Regions from separate parts of the Candidatus Pelagibacter sp. RS39 genome, predicted to be linked through region 2. Evidence: riboswitches for the same ligand, from Rfam matches in the RefSeq annotation. Region 2 holds a riboswitch; the other holds the start of a gene.
The links. A riboswitch is a leader RNA that binds a small molecule or an ion and turns the genes downstream of it on or off. The one in region 2 is predicted to bind S-adenosylmethionine.
Positions count from the first base shown of each region.

Region 1 (10,059 bases), 200 kb from region 2:
ATTTCACATATACCAAGTAACTTAATTCTAAGATTTAATTGTTTTGCAATTTTGATATCTTTTAAATCAATATTTTCTATACCTTCCATTATACATTTGTAATGTGAAATTTTATTATTGAATGCAAGAGCTGATAAAATTCTAACTTTTGCAAAAGCATCAAAACCATTCAGATCTAATTTAGGATTACCTGGTTCAGCATAACCAAGTTCTTGAGCTTTTTTTAAAACTTTATCAAAAGTCTCATTTGAATTTTCCATCTCTGTTAAAATATAATTAGTTGTTCCATTTAAAATTCCATAGACTTTCTTTATTTTATTTGTAGCTAAACCCTCCTTAATCGTTCTAAGTATTGGAATTCCTCCAGCAACAGAAGCTTCAAATTCTAAATTAACATTATTCTTCTCAGCTAATTTAGCTAATTCATTACCGTGTTTTGAAATTAAAGCTTTATTTGGTGTAATAACATTAATCTTATTCTTTAACGCCAACACAACAATTTTTTTTGAAATTCCGTCAGATTGACCAATAGACTCAAATAAAATATCTATTTTTTTTTCTTTAAAAATTTTGAGAGGATTAGTATAGAAGATTTTCTTATTAATATTGTACTTTCTTTTTTTATTTTTATTTTTTGCAGAAATTGCTACGATATTTATCTTTTTTCCTGTTTTTATTTCTATTTCTTTTTTTTTTAGTCTTAATTCATTGTAAAGATAAATGCCTACTTGACCCAAACCAACAATTGCAATGTTAACTATTTTATTCATCTATATTTGGATAATCACTGTTATCTACGTAAACTTTTAAATTTGATTTAAATTCTTCAAAAGTTAGATCTTTTGAAAAATTTATCTTTTTTTCAGTTTGAATAGGAGCACAAGAAATAACTAGAAAGAAAATAAATAATAATAATTTTTTCACAATAATCCCTCACTAATTTTATAACCAAATTTCAAATTCATATTTTGAACAGCTTGACCTGCTCCTCCTTTAATAAGATTATCAATGGCTGATAAAATTATTATCTTATCTTTAAATTTAGTTTTGCAGACTGAAATAAAGCAATAATTGGTATTCATAACGTCATTTGTGCTCAAAAAAGAGTTAACACTCTTTACTTTTACAAATTTATTCTTTTTATGAAATTTTTTCAAAATATTTTGTACTTTATTTAGAGTAATGCCTGGTTTTAAATCCAAATAGATAGTACTCAAAATTCCTCTAAACATTGGAATAATATGGGGTGTAAATGTAAAATTAATTTTTGAAGAGGTATAATTTTTTAATTCTTGTTGAATTTCAGAATTATGTCTATGAAACCCTACACCATACGCACTAAGAGATTCGTATAAATTCTTGTTTTTAAATTTTTTATGTACACCTCTTCCCGCTCCAGAATATCCAGATTTAGAGTCTATAATGATATTCTTTAAGTTGATCGATCTTTTTTTAACTAATGGAACAAGTGGTAAAAGTATTGATGTAGGATAACAACCTGGACACCCAATAATGCTAAATTTTTTAACTAATTTTCCTGTTATTTCAGGTAAAGCATAAATGCTATTTTTTATGTTACTTAACGCTTTATGTTTTTGTTTATACCATTTTAAATATTCAGAACCTTTTTTTAATCTAAAATCTGCAGCTAAATCAATTAAAGTATTTTTTTTTAATAAATCTTTTGAAATTATCTGAGCTTCTCCATTCGGAAGAGCGGTAAATATAATATCAACATAACTTAAGTATTTTTTATTGTATTTTGTAATTCTTGGTAACTTTTTTGACCTAAATGAATTATCATAAGATGAAATATTTTTTCCAACAGAGGAATTTCCGCATAGATACTTTATATTAATATTCTTATGTTTAATTAATAATTTAATTAATTGAATACCGATATAACCAGTAGATCCAGCAATTAGTACATTAAGCTTAGGCATTGTATATTATAACAGTTAAAAGTTAAAAAAGAATTATCTTTTAGAAAATTGAAAGCTTCTTCTAGCTTTTTTACGTCCAGGTTTTTTTCTTTCAACTGATCTGGAGTCTCGGGTGGTCAATTTTTCGGTTTTAAGTGTAGATTTCAGTTTTTCATCAAATAAAACTAAAGCTTTAGAAATCCCGTGAACCATTGCTCCTGCTTGTCCTGTTGGTCCTCCACCTTTTACACTGCACTTTACATCATATTCTGTTGCTTGATTTATAAGTTCAAAAGGTCTAACTATTTGCATTTTATGATTATCACTTGAAAAATAATCACTAAAAAGTTTACCATTTACATAAATTTTACCTGAGCCTTTTTTTAACCAAACTTTAGCTATTGAAGTTTTTCTTCTTCCAGTAGCGTACTTGCTATCTTTGAAGTCCAGCTTTATTTTAGGAGCTTTAGCTGATGTTTGAGTATTTTCCATTTTAATTTCGTGCTATGTTTTTAGAGTTTAATTTATCCAAGTGTATTACTTGAGGATTTTGAGCTGTATGAGGATGATCATTTCCAACATATATTTTCAATTTAGTAAGTTGTTTTTTTCCCAACACTCCCCCTGGAAGCATTCTTTTTACTGCAAGTTTTAGAGCCTCACCTGGTTTTTTTTTAGCAAGATTTTCAGGTGTAGTTTCTTTTATTCCACCAGGATGACCTGTATGTCTGAAGTATTTTTTATTTTGAAATTTATTTCCAGTGAATTTGATTTGTTCGATATTTTTAACAACTACAAAATCTCCATCGTCCATATGTGGTGTGAAAGTTGTTTTGTTTTTACCTCTAATAATTTTTGATATGACAGTTGCTAGTCTGCCTACTACAGCATTTTTAGCGTCTATTTCATACCAATTAGATGATAATTGATCTTTTTTAAGGAATTTTGTCATTGTGCGTGGATTAATACTATTAATAAGATCAAAGTCAAATTGATATTTTTATTGTTTTAAGCCTTTTTTTTGTTATATTAATAATGCCGATTTGTTCCTATTGCGGGCTTACAGCTAAAAAGGAAATCATCATACAAACTCGGTAGGCATTTGAACTGTATTGTGCGCCTAGCATAAAGCTAAAGCACTAAAAAAGGAGTAATATGAGTAAAAAAAGAAATAATCCTGAAACCATTGCCATACATGGTGGTGATTACAGAAGTGACCCAGCAACTAATGCTGTTGCTGTGCCAATATATAGAACAACGTCATATCAATTTCAAAGTACTGAACATGCAGCAAATTTATTTGCATTAAAGGAATTTGGAAATATCTACACAAGGATTATGAATCCAACTAATGATGTTTTAGAGAAAAGAATTGCAGCATTGGAAGGTGGATTATCTTGTGTAACGGTTTCATCAGGGCAAACAGCTTCGAGTTTTGCAGTTCTAAATGTTGCTCAATCAGGTGATAACATTGTTAGTTCTACGGATCTTTACGGCGGAACAGTTTCATTATTTACACATACCTTAAGTAAACTTGGGATTGAAATTAGATATGCTGATCCAAGTGATCCTAAAAACTTTGAGAAGGCAATAGATGATAGGACCAGAGCTTTTTATGGTGAGACATTACCTAATCCATATTTGAGAGTGTTCCCTATCAAAGAAGTTTCTGATATTGGAAGAAAATATAATATTCCATTAATAATGGATAATACTGCTGCGCCAATTATATGTAAACCAATAGAACATGGAGCGGCCGTCGTTATACACTCATTAACAAAATATATTGGTGGACATGGAACTGCTGTTGCTGGAAGCATAGTTGATAGTGGTAACTTTGACTGGACCGCAGATCCTAAAAGACAACCTTTATTCAATGAGCCTGATGCAAGTTATGGAGGTGTTGTTTGGGGAAAAGCTGTACCAGAATTAACCGGAGCTAATGTACCTTTTGCAGTCAGAGCAAGAGTTTGTTTGCTTAGAGATTTAGGTTCAGCTTTAGCACCAGATAATGCTTTTGCAATAATTCAGGGACTAGAGACCGTAGCTCTAAGAATGAAGCAACATTGTGAAAATGCTGAAAAAGTAGTTAATTTTTTAAAAAAACATAAAGAAGTAACTAAGGTTATATATTCCACTGAACATGAGAAGAAAATAGCTGATAGAGCTAAACAATATCTTAAAGGTGGAAATGGACCAATGGTTGGTATTGAACTTAAAGGTGGTATTGAGGCTGGGAAAAAATTTATTGAGTCTTTGAAAATGTTCTACCATGTAGCAAACATTGGTGATGCAAGAAGTTTAGCTATACATCCTGCTAGTACTACTCATAGTCAGTTGAACGAAAAAGAGTTAGCGGCATCAGGTGTGACTCAGAGTTATGTAAGACTTTGTATAGGTATTGAGCACATTGATGATATTATTGATGATTTAGATCAAGCCTTGAACAAGTCATCAAAAGGAAGTTTAAAAGCTGTTAGTTAAATTTTGTATTTAAATAAAAAAAATAAATACTTGAGCTAACTAAAAAAATTGAACTTATTTGGTGCAGAGATGCAACATAAATCTGTGCACCATATAAGACTGTGAAAATACCTAATATAATCTGAAGAATTATAAATATACCCAAATAATTAATAGATTTATATAAATCATACATCTTGTTTCTATAAATCTTATAGAAAATTGAAAAATAAAAAATTACTATCAAATAAGCTAAATTACGATGAATAAATTGTGCTAATGAGGGATCACTTAGAGCCGCAACTTTAAATAGATCATCAAAATTATTATCATCAGGAAAATATGAACTGCCCATTAAAGGCCATGAATTATAGATTTTTCCTGCATCCATACCAGAAACAAAGGCACCAATTGAAATTTGTAAAAAAATCAGGATTAAGAATAATAAAGGAATAAATATATTTAGTTTGTTTGTTGTGTTTCTTGATACGTTAATTTTTAGATAATTCCAATATATTAAAGATAAAATAAAAAAAGCAATGAGTAAATGTAAAGATAACCTAAAGTGACTTACATCTACTCTGTTAACTAATCCACTACTAACCATATACCAGCCAATGAAACCTTGAAAACATATAAGAAAAAAAATGAAATATAGATTTGATAATTTAGTAATCTTAATCTTAAAAGAAAAATAAATTAATGGTATTAAGTATCCAAGACCGATCAGTCTTCCAAGAAATCTGTGAGCCCATTCCCACCAAAAAATAACTTTAAACTCGCTTAAAGTCATATTGTAGTTTTGTAACTTAAATTCAGGGATTTGTTTATAAAGATTAAAATAAATAGTCCAATCATTTTGATTAAGAGGTGGAAAAAAACCAGAAAATAATTCCCATTCAGTTATTGAGAGGCCTGAGTCGGTAAGTCTTGTTAAGCCACCAACTATTATCATAAAAGATATAATCCAAAACATAAAGATTAACCAAATTGATAGCTGATTATTTATTTTTGCATTTGTTGTGTACATGTGGGGATAAATATAATAATTTTCATATTATCCAAATATATAAATGTCGCCTTTAAAAAGAAAAGAACTTAACAAGATAAGATTAAAGTTAGATAAATTGGATAATTCATTGATTAAACTAATTAAACAAAGAACTAATCTTGTAAATCAAGTTTTAAAACTTAAAGATAAAAAAAAGGAAATTATTGACAATAAAAGAATTAAAATTATTTTGAAAAATATCAGAAAAAAATCTCTAGCAAATAAGATAGACCCTAAAATTACCAATCGTATATGGAAAAATATGATTTGGTCCTATATTGATTACGAAAAAAGAAATTTTAAAAGAAAATAATTACTTACTATGCGGAGGAAGTTTTTTTTCAATAAAAACTTCATGTTTTCTAGTACTTGGGTTATATTTACGCGCTGAGAGTTTAACTTTAGCTTTTTCACCACCCGCTGGTTTTTTTACATAATAAAAAAATGGACTATCTGGTTTACTTTCGGGAACTAGTCTAACTTTTACGTGTGTTTTTTTTGCCATTATTTATAATCTTTTAAATTTTTAACAATTTTAGAAATTTTTAAAACTTTATTTTTAAAATTACTCGTTCTTATAGAATTATTTGAAATTTCGTCAAGGTTTAAAGTATCGTTAATATCTGGATTATCTAAGATTTTTTTTACTCCTTTAATAGTCATACCTTGGTCTTTAAGAAGAAATTTTATTTTTTTTAAAATATCGATAGTTTTTTGATCATAATATCTTCTATTAGAATTAAGTAATTTTGGTTTAACTTGTTTGAATTGTTTTTCCCAAAATCGAATAGTATGGGTTGAGAAAACTCCTTTTTTTTTTGAATTTAATCTTAAAATTTCAGCTACTTCACCTATTGTTTTATAAGCATTCTCAGATTTATCAGTCATTTCTATTAATGAATTCCTTAAATTGTTTTGAAGGTTTAAATAAAACCACATCTCTACTCGAAATAACTTTAGGTTCTTTAGTTTTGGGATTTCTGCCCACTCTAGATTTTTTTCTTCTTATTGAAAAAGTTCCAAATCCTGACAGTTTAAGTATTTTTTCTTCTTTTAAATTAAGAATAATTGTTGAAAAAAAATCATTAATAAGGTTTTCAGATACTTGCTTTGAAAAGCCTAGCTGCATATAAATTTGATTTATTAAGTCTTTTTTAGTTAAATTTATTCTCATTCTTTAAATGTTATGCTTTATTTTTTCTATCAAATTACCTTTAACAATCTTATTACAAACATCTAAAGAATTTGAAAACCCAATAAAATCAGTGCCACCATGACTTTTCACAACTGGGGAGTCTAAACCTAAAAAAATTGCGCCATTATATAGTCTAGGATCTAGTCGGTTTTTAAATTTTTTCAAATTATAAAAATTTAATACTGAAGAAATTTTTCCTATAAATGAACCAGTCATTGCTTTTTTTAATTCTTTAACAATAAAGTTTGCAGTTCCCTCTGCTGTTTTTAAAGCTATGTTCCCAGTAAATCCATCTGAAATAATTACGTTTATTTCACCATCCATAATTTGATTACCTTCAATATATCCTGCAAAATCATAATTTTCTGATTTTTTATTACTCAATATCTTAAATGTTTCTTTAATAGTTTCATTTCCTTTAAGTTCTTCAGAACCTATATTTAATAAACCTATATTTGGCTTTTTGTCTGGATATAAAGATGTGTAAAGAGATGCACCCATAATTGAAAAATCAAACAAATTTTTTGAGCTACACTCTATATTAGCACCTAAATCTAGTACGACACTCATTCCATTTTTATTGGGCCATAATGCTGATAATGCAGGCTTATCAATATCTTGGATCATCTTGAGATTTAATTTTGCAATTACTAGTAAAGCTCCAGTATTGCCTGCAGAAATAACTATATCTGCCTCTTTATTTTTGACACTTTCAATTGCAAGCCACATACTTGTGTCTTTACCCTTTTTTGCTGCTTCCAAAGGACTATCTGTACTTAAAACAAGATTTTCTGTATGAATTATCTCATAATGTTGACTTTCAATTTCATCTTTAAGCAATGAAATAATCTTATTTTTATCCCCAAAAATTTTAAAAAAATTTCCTTTATTCTTTTTATGATTATGAATTATACCATCGATAACCTTTTTGGGTGAATTATCTCCACCCATTGCATCCACTGCAATTTTAATCAAATCAGCCATTACTTAATATTAAATTATTTAATCTTTAGGGTCTATAACTTGACGGCCTTTATACATACCAGTTTTTAAATCTAAATGATGAGATAATCTGTATTCACCTGATTTTTTATCTTCAACTACATTTTTAGCTAAAAATTTCATATTCTTAGCTCTTCTCATTCCAGTCCTTGAAGGAGTTTGTTTACGTTTTGGAACTGCCATAATTATGGGTTAATTACACTTTTTAAATAAGAATTCAAAGTATTTTTTGATAAATTTGAATAGTAATTGTTGAAATAATCAACTAATTCCTCAATATTCTTAAAATTTTCCAGAAATTTAGATATGATTTCTCTCTTTTTTATATCCTCTAAAGTATCCCAGAAATGAATGTCAGAAACAATAGCATGAAAAACATTGATATAATCTTTCATTTTTTTGTTAATAGATTGATCACCATATCCAATTTCTCTTATACTTAGTTCTAGTTGTCTAAAATTAAAATCATAGATTTCTTGCAATTTTTTTTCATTTTCTTCAGATTTAAATACTTTTAAAAAAAAGGCAAAATGTAATAAAAAAACTAATAACCTATCATTAAAACTATCTTGTTTATCAAGACTTTTATATAGTGTTTTATTTGTAGTTAATTTAATTAATTTGTTATAAAAATATATATAATTCATTCCATGAAAATTATTTTAATTATTTTAACAATTTTCTTAAGTAGTTGTAAATTAAATAAAGTTGTCAAACATCATGGTATTCATAATTTAGAAGGTAAAAGTAAAGAATTATTAATTAATGAAACTAATATAAATCAAATAAAAAGTTTATTAGGTCCACCATCATCCACAAGTTATTTTAATGAAGATATTTTGATATATTTAGAAAGAAAAACATCTAATTCAAAATTATTAAAACTTGGAAAAAAAAAATTAATTGCAAATAATGTTTTGTTATTAGAAGTGGACAATAGAGGGATGTTAATTAACAAGGAGTTTTTAAACCAAGATGATCTAAATAAACTTAAATTTACTAACAAAACAACGAAAACAATTGCTGATCAAGAGTCTTTTGTGTCTAGAGCATTGTCTGGTGTAATGACTAAAATAGATGATCCACTTGGTAAAAAAAGAGGAACATTAGGTCGCTAACCTAACCAGCAATTACAGCTAACAATAACAATGCAACAATATTTGTTATCTTAATCATTGGGTTAACAGCTGGTCCTGCAGTATCTTTATATGGATCTCCAACCGTGTCACCAGTTACAGCAGCTTTATGAGCCTCTGAGCCTTTACCACCATGATTACCATCTTCGATATATTTTTTTGCATTATCCCATGCGCCACCACCAGCAGTCATTGAAACTGCAACAAAAAGTCCAGTTATAATAACACCTAGTAACATTGCACCAACTGACGCTAGAGCAGCAACTTGTCCACCAATTGAAAGAATTATAAAGTAAAGTACCACCGGTGAAAGAACTGGTAATAGTGATGGTATAATCATCTCTTTTATTGCAGCAACTGTTAATAAATCTACTAATTTGGCATAATCAGGTTTTTGTTTTCTTTTCATTATACCTGGATATTTCTTAAACTGTCTCCTAACTTCAACAACTACAGCACCACCTGCTCTACCTACAGCTTGCATTCCCATTGATCCAAATAAATATGGCAACATACCACCAATTAATAAGCCAACTACAACGTAGGGATTTGATAAATCAAAAGTTACCACAATTCCTTCTAATGCAGATCCTGCTTCTTTTGAGAAGTGTTTTATATCTTCTGTATAAGCAGCAAATAAAACTAAAGCACCTAAACCTGCAGAACCAATTGCATAGCCTTTAGTTACAGCTTTTGTAGTGTTTCCAACAGCATCTAATGCGTCAGTAGTTTTTCTTACTTTTTTATCAAGATTAGACATTTCGGCAATACCACCTGCATTATCTGTTACTGGTCCATACGCATCTAGTGCAACAACCATTCCAGCTAATGCCAACATTGTTGTGACAGCAATAGCAATTCCAAAAAGTCCAGCAATAGAATTGGTAATTAAAATACCTGCAACAATAATTATTGCAGGAATTGCAGTTGCTTCCATTGATACTGCTAATCCTTGAATTACATTAGTTCCATGCCCTGTTGTGGATGATAAAGCAACCGATTTAACCGGTCTATAACTTGTTCCAGTATAATATTCAGTAATCCATATTAATAAACCTGTAATTACAAGACCAATCACTCCACAATAATATAAATCCTTACCATTAAAGGTTTTGTCATTTACAGTATATTCATTAGAAAAACCTATTACATGGTCAGTAACTGGCCAAAGAATTAATAGTGAAGCTACCGCAGATACTATAAAACCTTTATATAAAGCATTCATTACATTGTTATTTTTTCCAAGTTTTACAAAGAAAGTTCCAATAATTGATGTAATTAAACATGCGG
Region 1 covers NZ_CP020777.1:677,949-688,007, forward strand. The annotation lists gene B5L73_RS03615 (homoserine dehydrogenase) at 1-770, opposite strand, end outside; gene B5L73_RS06435 (hypothetical protein) at 763-924, opposite strand; gene argC (N-acetyl-gamma-glutamyl-phosphate reductase) at 921-1,943, opposite strand; gene rpsI (30S ribosomal protein S9) at 1,977-2,414, opposite strand; gene rplM (50S ribosomal protein L13) at 2,416-2,874, opposite strand; SAM riboswitch class V at 3,010-3,076, shown strand; gene B5L73_RS03635 (O-acetylhomoserine aminocarboxypropyltransferase/cysteine synthase family protein) at 3,078-4,406, shown strand; gene B5L73_RS03640 (COX15/CtaA family protein) at 4,399-5,415, opposite strand; gene B5L73_RS03645 (chorismate mutase) at 5,459-5,749, shown strand; gene B5L73_RS03650 (50S ribosomal protein L33) at 5,750-5,941, opposite strand; gene B5L73_RS03655 (MerR family transcriptional regulator) at 5,941-6,324, opposite strand; gene B5L73_RS03660 (integration host factor subunit alpha) at 6,317-6,610, opposite strand; gene plsX (phosphate acyltransferase PlsX) at 6,614-7,615, opposite strand; gene rpmF (50S ribosomal protein L32) at 7,634-7,816, opposite strand; gene B5L73_RS03675 (ubiquinol-cytochrome C chaperone family protein) at 7,819-8,280, opposite strand; gene B5L73_RS03680 (hypothetical protein) at 8,284-8,751, shown strand; gene B5L73_RS03685 (sodium-translocating pyrophosphatase) at 8,753-10,059, opposite strand, start outside.
Region 1: another riboswitch for S-adenosylmethionine. It lies ahead of B5L73_RS03635 (O-acetylhomoserine aminocarboxypropyltransferase/cysteine synthase family protein); the one in region 2 lies ahead of B5L73_RS04755 (homocysteine S-methyltransferase family protein).

Region 2 (10,059 bases):
ATTCATTTTTTGGATAGCACATTGGTGCACTTCCATCACAACATCCACCAGATTGGTGAAATAATAGCTCTTCACCATGTTGAGCTTTGAGCTCTTCAATTAATTTAAGTGCTGAGTCTGTTGCTTTTACTTTCATAAAAAATATGGCCCGTGATTCCTCACGGGCCATTATATATTAGTTTGTTTTTAAAAGAAGCCTAATTTCTTTTCACTGTAAGACACGTGAAGATTCTTCACTTGTCTGTAGTGGTTAAGCATCATTTTATGTGTTTCTCTTCCGATACCAGATTGTTTGTATCCACCGAATGCAGCATGTGCAGGATAAGCATGGTAACAGTTAGTCCAAACTCTACCAGCTTGTATTTCTCTACCCATTCTGTAAGCGATATTTCCATTTCTAGTCCAAACACCAGCACCTAAACCATAAAGAGTATCATTAGCAATTTGTAATGCTTCTGCTTCATCTTTAAACTTAGTTACTGATACAACTGGTCCAAAAATTTCTTCTTGGAAGATACGCATTGAGTTATTACCCTCAAAAATAGTTGGTTCAATGTAGTTTCCTTTTTCTAAACCACTATTGATTTTTGCAACATTTCCACCACATAGAACTTTGGCACCTTCTTTCTTACCTAAATCTAGATAAGATTTGATTTTTTCCATTTGTTCTAATGATGCTTGTGCACCAATCATTGTTTCCATTTTTAAAGGATTGTCTTGCTTAACAGCTTTTGTTCTAGCAATAGCTTTCTCCATGAACTTATCATAGATAGACTCTTGAACTAGCACTCTGCTTGGACAAGTACAAACTTCACCTTGGTTTAATGTGAACATTGCAAAACCTTCTAAACATTTATCAAAGAAGTCATCATCTTTTGCCATGACGTCTTCAAAGAAAATGTTAGGAGATTTTCCACCTAGCTCTAACGTAATTGGTATTAAGTTTTGAGATGCGTATTGCATAATCAATCTACCAGTTGTTGTTTCACCAGTGAAAGCAATCTTTTTGATTCTTTTTGATGATGCTAGTGGTTTTCCAGCTTCTAAACCAAAGCCACTTACAACGTTAACTACTCCTGGAGGTAATAAATCTCCAATTAGTTCCATAAGTAACATGATGGATGCTGGTGTTTGCTCAGCTGGTTTTAGCACTACACAGTTTCCTGCTGCTAAAGCTGGAGCAAGTTTCCAAGTTGCCATTAATAATGGAAAGTTCCAAGGTATAATTTGTCCAACTACACCTAGTGGTTCTGGAATGTGATAAGAGTATTCACTGTTACTGATTTCAGCAACTGAACCTTCCTCTGCTCTGATTACTCCAGCAAAATATCTCCAATGATCTATTACTAGTGGTAAATCAGCAGCCATACATTCTCTTATTGGCTTACCATTATCTAAACATTCAGCTGTTGCTAACACATTAAGATTTTTCTCAATGACATCTGCAATTTTGAGAAGAATGTTTGATCTTTCCGTAATTGAAGTTTTGCCCCAAGTTGGGAAAGCTGCGTGAGCTGCATCTAATGCTGCATCTACGTCTTTTTCATTTGATCGCGCAACTGAACAGATTACTTCATTTGAAATCGGAGATGTATTATCAAAATACTTTCCAGATTTTGGTTCTACAAACTTTCCATTTATGTAATTTCCATATTTTGCTTTAAATGGAAATTTAACTTTCAAATGAGAAGTATCCAATACAGATGACACTTTCATAGCTTCTGCACTCATTTTTTTTACTCCTCTTGTTTTTTTTATTGATTTAAGCTTATTATTTTTTCTAGATTTTTTTGAACGTTTCTTAGTCGCAGACTTTTTTGTCCTAACTTTTCTTTTCGTCTTTATTTTTTTTCTAGATGATTTGACCAATTTAATTTTTCTTTTCTTGGTCTTTGGCTTAGCTTTTTTCTTTCTTTGAGTAGCCATACTTAATTAAACTAGTAAATGAAGGTGCTGTCTATTTTTATAAAATTTTATTTACTACTTATAATTGAAAAAAATACTATATGTTGTATCTAAAAAAAAATGATCAGTATTTGTAGATATTATTAACAAAGATTTTTAATTTTAATTCTAGTATAAAGACTTTGCCGATTTGATCCTATTGCGGGCAATAACAGCTAAAATGGAAATCCCATAATAATCAATCTGCAGGCATTTGAACTATATTGTGCGCCTTGCATAAAGCTTAAGCACTAAAACAGTGAGGATATTATGGACATTAATTTTTTTAAACAAACAAGAATTTTAGATGGTGGCATGGGTCAGGAGCTCTTAGCTAGGGGTATGGAACCTAATGGAACTTTGTGGAGTGCGAATGCATTACTTCATGAGAAATATCATCAGTTATTATTGGATACACATTTAGACTTTATTAAGTCTGGTGCTGAAGTAATTGTAACGACTACATTCACAACTAGAAAGATTAGATTAAAAGATAATAATGTTGAAGATAAATATGAGTATTTAAATATTAAAGCAGGTGAAATAGCTCAAAAAGCAAAAAAACAATATCCTAAAACTTTTATTGCTGGTGGATTGCCGCCTCAATATTTAACTTATGAGGCTGATACAAGATCAGAAGAAGAAATAAAAGAGAATTTTTATAGTCAAGCAAAGCTATTAAACCCATATATTGATTTTTTCTATTTTGATGTCTTAAGCAGTGTAAGAGAATTTAAAATTGCTATAGAAAGTATAAAAGAATTTAATAAACCATATTTAATTGGAGCTCATATATCAGAGGGTACAAATTTACCTAGTGGTGAAAAAATTTCTGAAATTATTAACAAAATTAATCATGAAAAATTACTAGGAATAATTTTATCATGCATTTCCCCAGAAAATTATGATTTAAATCTTAAAGAAATAAAAAGTTTAAATATTCCATTTGGTTTCAAACTGAATGGTTTTGTTAAAACTAATCCAAAACCAAATTATACTGGAGCATACAATAAAAGCAAAACAGGAAATCCAAATGAATTTCTTGGAGTACGAAAAGATTTGACCCCAGAAAAAATGCTAGAGTTTGCAAAAAGATTTAAAGATGCAGGAGCTACAATAATTGGTGGTTGTTGTGAAACTACACCTTTGCATATTAAAGCTTTTTCTAAGCTTAAGTAGTTTTTTTGTAATCAGCTTTTCTTACAAAATAAATTCCGACTGAAACAGCTATTAAAGAAATTAACACTTTTGTGGTAATTAATTCTTTTAAAAATATATAACTTAAAATTGTTCCAAAAATTGGAATTAAGTATGATACTTGGGATTGGAAAATTAATCCATTATTTACTAAGATTCTAAATCTTAATAACCAAGCTATACCTGTTGAAACAAGACCTAAATATATTACTGACACAGTTGAGTCTAATCTTGGTGTTAGGTTCCAAGGTTGTTCTATAAAACAAACAAGTGGTATCAAAATTATTGTTGCCCAAATTAATATAGATCCAGTCACATTTTCATTTTTTTTCTTACTAATTTTTAAAGTAAGTACACCACCAACTACATAGCAAGTTGAACCTAAAAGTATTAGCAAAGCAGATATAAAGTTATTTTCATCGATTAACAGATTATCTGAAAATAAATAAAGTATTCCTGAGAATCCTATCAAAATCCCAAATGTTTTAATAAAATTAAATTTTTCATTTGTCGTATAAAAATGACCAAGCACAGTTGAACTTAAAGGTGTTGTAGACATTAAAATTGCAGCTAAGTTACTTTGAACTGATTGAACTCCATAAGCTATTAAAAAAAATGGTGCTACCAAGTTTATAAATCCTATCATAGCAAACCAGTGCCAATCTTTTGAGAAAGCTTCTATTTTAATATTTTTATAATAACAAAGTAATAAAACTGGAATAGCACCAAAGAAAACTCTTAAAAATGCAATGGTAACTGGGCCGTATGAGTATGTTGCAATCTTAATATTAAAAAAAGCAGATGCCCAAATTAATGCAAGTAAAACCAATAAAAGGTAATCAATAATTTTAGGCTGTCTCATTCAGTAATCTCTTCGATATGTCCGTTTGTAATTTTTTGTAATTTTGTAAAATCTATTTTAAATACGCAGTTTGGATGACCTGCAGCAGCATATAATGATCTAAATCTACTTAAAGATTTATCTATTAAAATTTCAATTTTTCTTAAATGACCAACAGGTGAAACCCCTCCAATAGTATAACCTGTAATATTTTTTACATCTTCAGCTGAAGCCATAGATGCATCCTTTATTTTAAGTAATTTTTTAATACTGTTTAATGAAGCTCTTTTGTCACCAGCAACTAAGCATAAAGTGAAGCTATTTTCAGTTTTAAAAAGTAAACTTTTTACAATTGCTCCTACCTCACAACCTAAAGATGAAGCAGCTTCATCGGCAGTTCGAGCAGAAGTTTCAAGAACAATAATATTTAGAGATTGATCAAATTCTTTAAGGATGTTTTCGACTCGTTTTACTGGCTCTTTATTTAATAAAGTCATTATTCAACTTTTAATTGTTAGTTAATTTGCTCATTACCTATTAAACTTATGTAAAAAATGCATAGGTGATATCAATTAAAAGAGCATTATTTATCAGTCTTTTTTTGTTATTACAACGGTCAGAATTATAAAGGAGAGATTATGAGTTCAAGCGATGTATTAAAAACTATTAAAGATAAAGATATCGAATACGTAGATCTAAGATTTACAGACCCTAGAGGTAAACTTCAACATGTAACCATGGATGCCAAAATGGTGGACGAAAAAATGTTGAATGAAGGAATTTTTTTTGATGGTTCTTCTATAGCTGGTTGGAAAGCTATTAATGAGTCTGATATGATTTTAAAGCCAGACAATTCCAGAGCGATTGTAGATCCATTTACATCTCATAATACATTAAATCTTTTTTGCGATGTTTTAGATGCAATTAAAAAGGATCCTTATGAAAGAGATCCTAGAGGAACAGCTAAAAAAGCTGAGGCTTATTTAAAAAGTTCAGGAATTGGAGATAAAGCATATTTTGGTCCTGAAGCTGAATTTTTTGTGTTTGATGACGTGAGATTCAAAAATGACATGAATGAAACCGGATTTAAAATAGATAGTAAGGAAGGTCCTTACAATTCAGGAAGAGAATATGAAAATGGCAACATGGGTCATAGACCAGGAATTAAGGGTGGTTACTTCCCAGTTCCACCAGTTGATAGTGAGCAAGATATGAGAAGTGAATATCTTAAAGCTATGAAGGAAATGGGAATTAAAGTTGAAAAACACCACCATGAAGTTGCCCCTAGTCAACACGAACTTGGAATGTATTTTGGAACGCTTGTAGACCAAGCAGATAACTTACAGCTTTATAAATATGCTGTACACATGGTTTCTCACTCTTTTGGTAAGACAGCTACATTTATGCCTAAGCCTGTCAAAGGTGACAATGGTTCAGGAATGCACGTTCACCAATCGATTTGGAAAGGTGATACTGCATTATTCTCTGGTGATAAATATGCAGGTTTATCTGATACAGCTTTACATTACATAGGTGGAATTTTAAAACATGCAAAAGCAATAAACGCTTTTTCAAATGCTACTACAAATAGTTATAAAAGACTAATTCCAGGATTTGAAGCTCCAGTTTTATTAGCTTACTCTGCAAGAAACAGATCAGCATCATGTAGAATTCCAATTACATTAAGTAAGAAAGCAGCTAGGTGCGAGATTAGATTTGGTGATGCGGCTGGTAATCCATATTTAACTTTTGCAGCAATGTTAATGGCTGGTTTAGATGGAATTAAGAATAAAATTGATCCAGGTAAATCTTTTGATAAGGACCTTTATGCTTTATCAGAAGATGAAGTTAAAAAAATTCCTACTGTTTGTGGATCTTTAAGAGAAGCAATGGAAAGTCTTGATAAAGATAGAGATTTCTTAAAACAAGGGAATGTATTTACTGATGATCAAATTGATGCTTATATTGCATTGAAGTTTGAAGAAATACACAATTTTGAGCACACACCTCATCCGATAGAGTTTGAGATGTATTACAGTTGTTAATTTTTATTGTCTAGTTTTAGCAATTTTATTTTTGCCAGAACCTTTTTTAACAATGTAATCAAGTGTTCCATTTGCACCAGTATCAACAGATTTAATTAGAGATCTTATAAAAGTTTTTCTCTTCTCTTTTCTGTCTTCACTGTTTAGCAAATTTCTAAATTCAAAGACGTTCATAAATAGGATATTACATATCTATGCGTTTATTGCAACTCTGATATGTTCAAAATGGGATCAAACTTTAAAAGACTCTCCGCAGCCACAACGCTCGGTTTCATTGGGATTATTGAAGACAAATGACGATGAAAAGTCTTCTTTTTTATAATCCATTTCAGTTCCTAAAAGGTACATAACTGCAGCCGAATCAATATAAACCTTTACTCCTTTGTCTTCGATCAATTCGTCATTTGGATTAATTTCCTTTGAATATTCCATAACATAAGACATACCTGCACAACCCCCTGATTTTACTGAAACTCTTACACCAACCGCATTCTTTTCAGCATTCGACATTATTTCTTTAATTCTTAAAGCTGCATTGTCACTTAATTTAATAATAGGGTTCATTACAAATTTAACTCCAATTTTGCTGCGTCTGACATCATGTCTTTATTCCAAGGAGGGTCCCACACCAATTCGAGATTTACATCATCTATTCCCTCTACTTGCATAGCACCCTCTTTTACCTCTTTCGGTAAACTTTCTGCAACCGGACAATTGGGTGTAGTTAAAGTCATTTTAATATCAGCCTTACGACCATTTACTTTTATATCATAAATTAAACCAAGTTCATATATATTCACTGGTAATTCTGGATCGTAAATTTTCCTGATTTCTTCAATTATTTTGTTTTTAATATCCATAATTATTTTTCTGTAGTTATTTCTTTTCCATCATTTTCCATTGCAGACACTAACGTATGCCATGATAAAGTAGCACATTTAACTCTCATTGGATATTGTTTTACACCTGATAAACACATTAATTTTGTTTTATCATCTTCTTTCAAAATATTATTTTTAAGTTCAGGGTTTTCTTTTATCATTCCTAAAAAATCTTCAATTATTTCTTTAGCTTCATTATCACTTTTTCCTTTTATCAAATCAGTCATTATAGAGGCTGATGCCATTGATATTGCACATCCACTTCCCTCAAAAGAAATATCTTCTACTTTTCTTTGATCATTTAATTTCAAATACACATGTACATTATCCCCACATAATGGATTATTACCCTTTGCATCTTTATTAAAATTTTCTGTTTTTCCTAAATTTCTAGGGTTCTTTCCATGTTCTAAAATTATTTCTTGATATAATTCTTTTAAGTTCATTTTAAATCAAATACTTTTTTACAATTATTAATACCTTCATTCAATTTATCTAAGTCATCTTTAGTGTTATAAACTCCTAGTGATGCACGTGCACTTGCAGGTATGCCTAATTTGTCATGAAGTATTTGACAACAATGATGACCTGCTCTTATAGCAACCCCAGTTTCATCTAGAATAGTTGCAATATCATGTGGATGAACTCCTTCTACAGTAAAAGATAATACTCCACCTCGCTCTTTAGGATTTCCAATTAATTTCACAGAATTATTCTTTTTTAAAATTTCTTGGCCGTATTCTATTAATTCTTTTTCATGCTTAATTACATTTTCAATTCCAATACTTTCCAAAAACTTTATTGATTCATTAAACGCAATGACTTGTGCTGTAGCCATGGTTCCGGCTTCATACTTATTTGGAAGATCTCCATAAGAAATCCTATCTTTTTTTACTTCATTAATCATACCTCCGCCCCCTTGATATGGTGGAAGTTGCTCTAACCATTTCTTTTTCCCGTACAAAACTCCAAGACCTGTTGGACCGTACATTTTATGACATGATATTGCATAAAAATCACAATCTAAGTCTTGCATATCTAATTTTAAATGTGGTCCTCCCTGACATCCATCTACTACGACGACAATACCTTTTGAGTGCGCTAATTGAGTTATCTCTTTGATTGGTAAAACTGCGCCAGTAACATTTGATAAATGAGTTATAGCTATTACTTTAGTTTTTTCTGTAATTTCTTTCTCTATATTTTCTATTGGTATATCCCCATCTTCATTAATCTCTGCAAATTTTATTTTAATATTTTTTGATTTTCTTAAAAAATGCCATGGAACATAATTTGAATGATGCTCTAATTCTGTAATTAAAATTTCATCATTAGGTTCCAAGATTGCTTGACCCAGGGTATTAGCTACTAAATTCAAGGCCTCCGTAGCACCTTTGGTAAATACGATCTCATTTTTATCTTTTGCATTTATATACTTTTGAACAGAAGTCCTTGTATTTTCATATAAATTTGTAGCTGCTACAGCTAAATAATGAATACTTCTTCCTACATTTGAAAATTGCTTAGAGTAAAAATCATTTATTCTATCCAGAACTACCTTGGGTTTTTGAGATGAATTAGCGCTATCCAAATAAACTAGATCATTATTTTGAATTTTTTCATCAAAAATTGGAAATTCTTTTTTAATGTTATTTATATTCATTTAATCCAATAATATTTTTTATTAAGTTTTTTATTTCTAAGTCAGTGATTTTTTCAACAACATCTAATAAAAATCCATTAATTAAAAGTTCTTTAGATTGTTGATAATTCAAACCACGAGACATTAAATAAAAAATTGAATTTTCATCCAAGCTACCGGATGCTGATCCATGAGAGCATTTTACGTCGTCAGCATAAATTTCTAATTCTGGTTTTGCATTAAACTCAGATGTTTCATCTAATAGTATTGCTTTGCTTAATTGATACCCATCAGTTTTTTGAGCTTTTGAGTTTACAAATATTCTTCCTTGATATGCGGATTTTGAATTTCTTCCAAGAACACTTTTAATAAGCTGATAACTTTTCGTGTTCTCCACTAAATGGTTGATTGTAGTTCTAATTTCGTGTTGTTGATTTTCTTTTAACGAAAATACTCCATTTATAAAAGCAGAGGAATACTCACCATTGAGATTGCAATTAATTTCATTTTTTAAATAATCTGAGCCAGCAGATAATATAAAAGTTTCTGAAACACTATTATTACCTTGTTCAATATTATTAAAAGAATATGTTAAATTATCATTTCTAAATTTATCAATTTTATAATTTTTAAGAATTGAGTCTTTTTTTAAATCAAAATTATAAAAAATATTAATAAAATTTTTTGTTATGTTATTAGCAAAATAATCAATAAGTTTTAGACAGCTATTTTCACCTAATTCAAAGTCTAATCTCAAATTGATATTAGTGGACTTTATACTATCGTTTGTTGAATGATAAATTATCAAAGGTTTTTTAAGAGAATAATTTTTTTTAACCAGAATTTTAAAAACTTTATCAGTAAATGCACTATTTAAATCAATTAATGAGTTTTCATAATCAAATGATATATCTTTTTTTGTCTCATCACTTATTTCAATTTTATTTTGGTCTTCATGATTAAAATCAATTTTTTCAATTCTTCCATTTAAAAAAATAATCTTATTGTGCTCCAAGCCATCAACAAAAGTAGATAGATCAATCTTATTTGATTGCGAGTAATCAATAAAATAACTTAAATCACTAATATTTTTTTTAATGATCTGACTTATATCTAAAAACTTCCAATCTTCTTGCTTTCTATTTGGAAAACCACTCTCTATAAACTTATTTAAGAAATCTTTTTTTAATTGAATTTCCTTATTAGAAAATTTTGAATTTTTCACTATTTTGTCAAAATCTGATTGTAATTGTTCACTCATTTAATTAAAACTTTCGTATCCTTTTTTTTCTAATTCAATTGCTAATTCTGGACCACCAGATCTAATTATCTTTCCATTCATTAGAACGTGAACAAAATCTGGTTTGATGTAATCCAATAATCTTTGATAATGGGTAATGATTAAAAAGGAATTATCTTTATTTCTTAAAGTATTCACTCCATCAGCAACTATTTTTAATGCATCTATATCCAATCCTGAATCTGTCTCATCTAAAATAGATAATTTAG
Region 2 covers NZ_CP020777.1:876,972-887,030, forward strand. The annotation lists gene B5L73_RS04745 (DUF779 domain-containing protein) at 1-136, opposite strand, end outside; gene B5L73_RS04750 (aldehyde dehydrogenase family protein) at 187-1,716, opposite strand; SAM riboswitch class V at 2,144-2,211, shown strand; gene B5L73_RS04755 (homocysteine S-methyltransferase family protein) at 2,215-3,123, shown strand; gene B5L73_RS04760 (DMT family transporter) at 3,116-4,003, opposite strand; gene B5L73_RS04765 (YbaK/EbsC family protein) at 4,000-4,479, opposite strand; gene glnA (type I glutamate--ammonia ligase) at 4,621-6,027, shown strand; gene B5L73_RS06485 (hypothetical protein) at 6,031-6,201, opposite strand; gene B5L73_RS04775 (HesB/IscA family protein) at 6,259-6,591, opposite strand; gene B5L73_RS04780 (iron-sulfur cluster assembly protein) at 6,591-6,887, opposite strand; gene sufU (Fe-S cluster assembly sulfur transfer protein SufU) at 6,890-7,354, opposite strand; gene B5L73_RS04790 (aminotransferase class V-fold PLP-dependent enzyme) at 7,351-8,571, opposite strand; gene B5L73_RS04795 (SufB/SufD family protein) at 8,558-9,811, opposite strand; gene sufC (Fe-S cluster assembly ATPase SufC) at 9,812-10,059, opposite strand, start outside.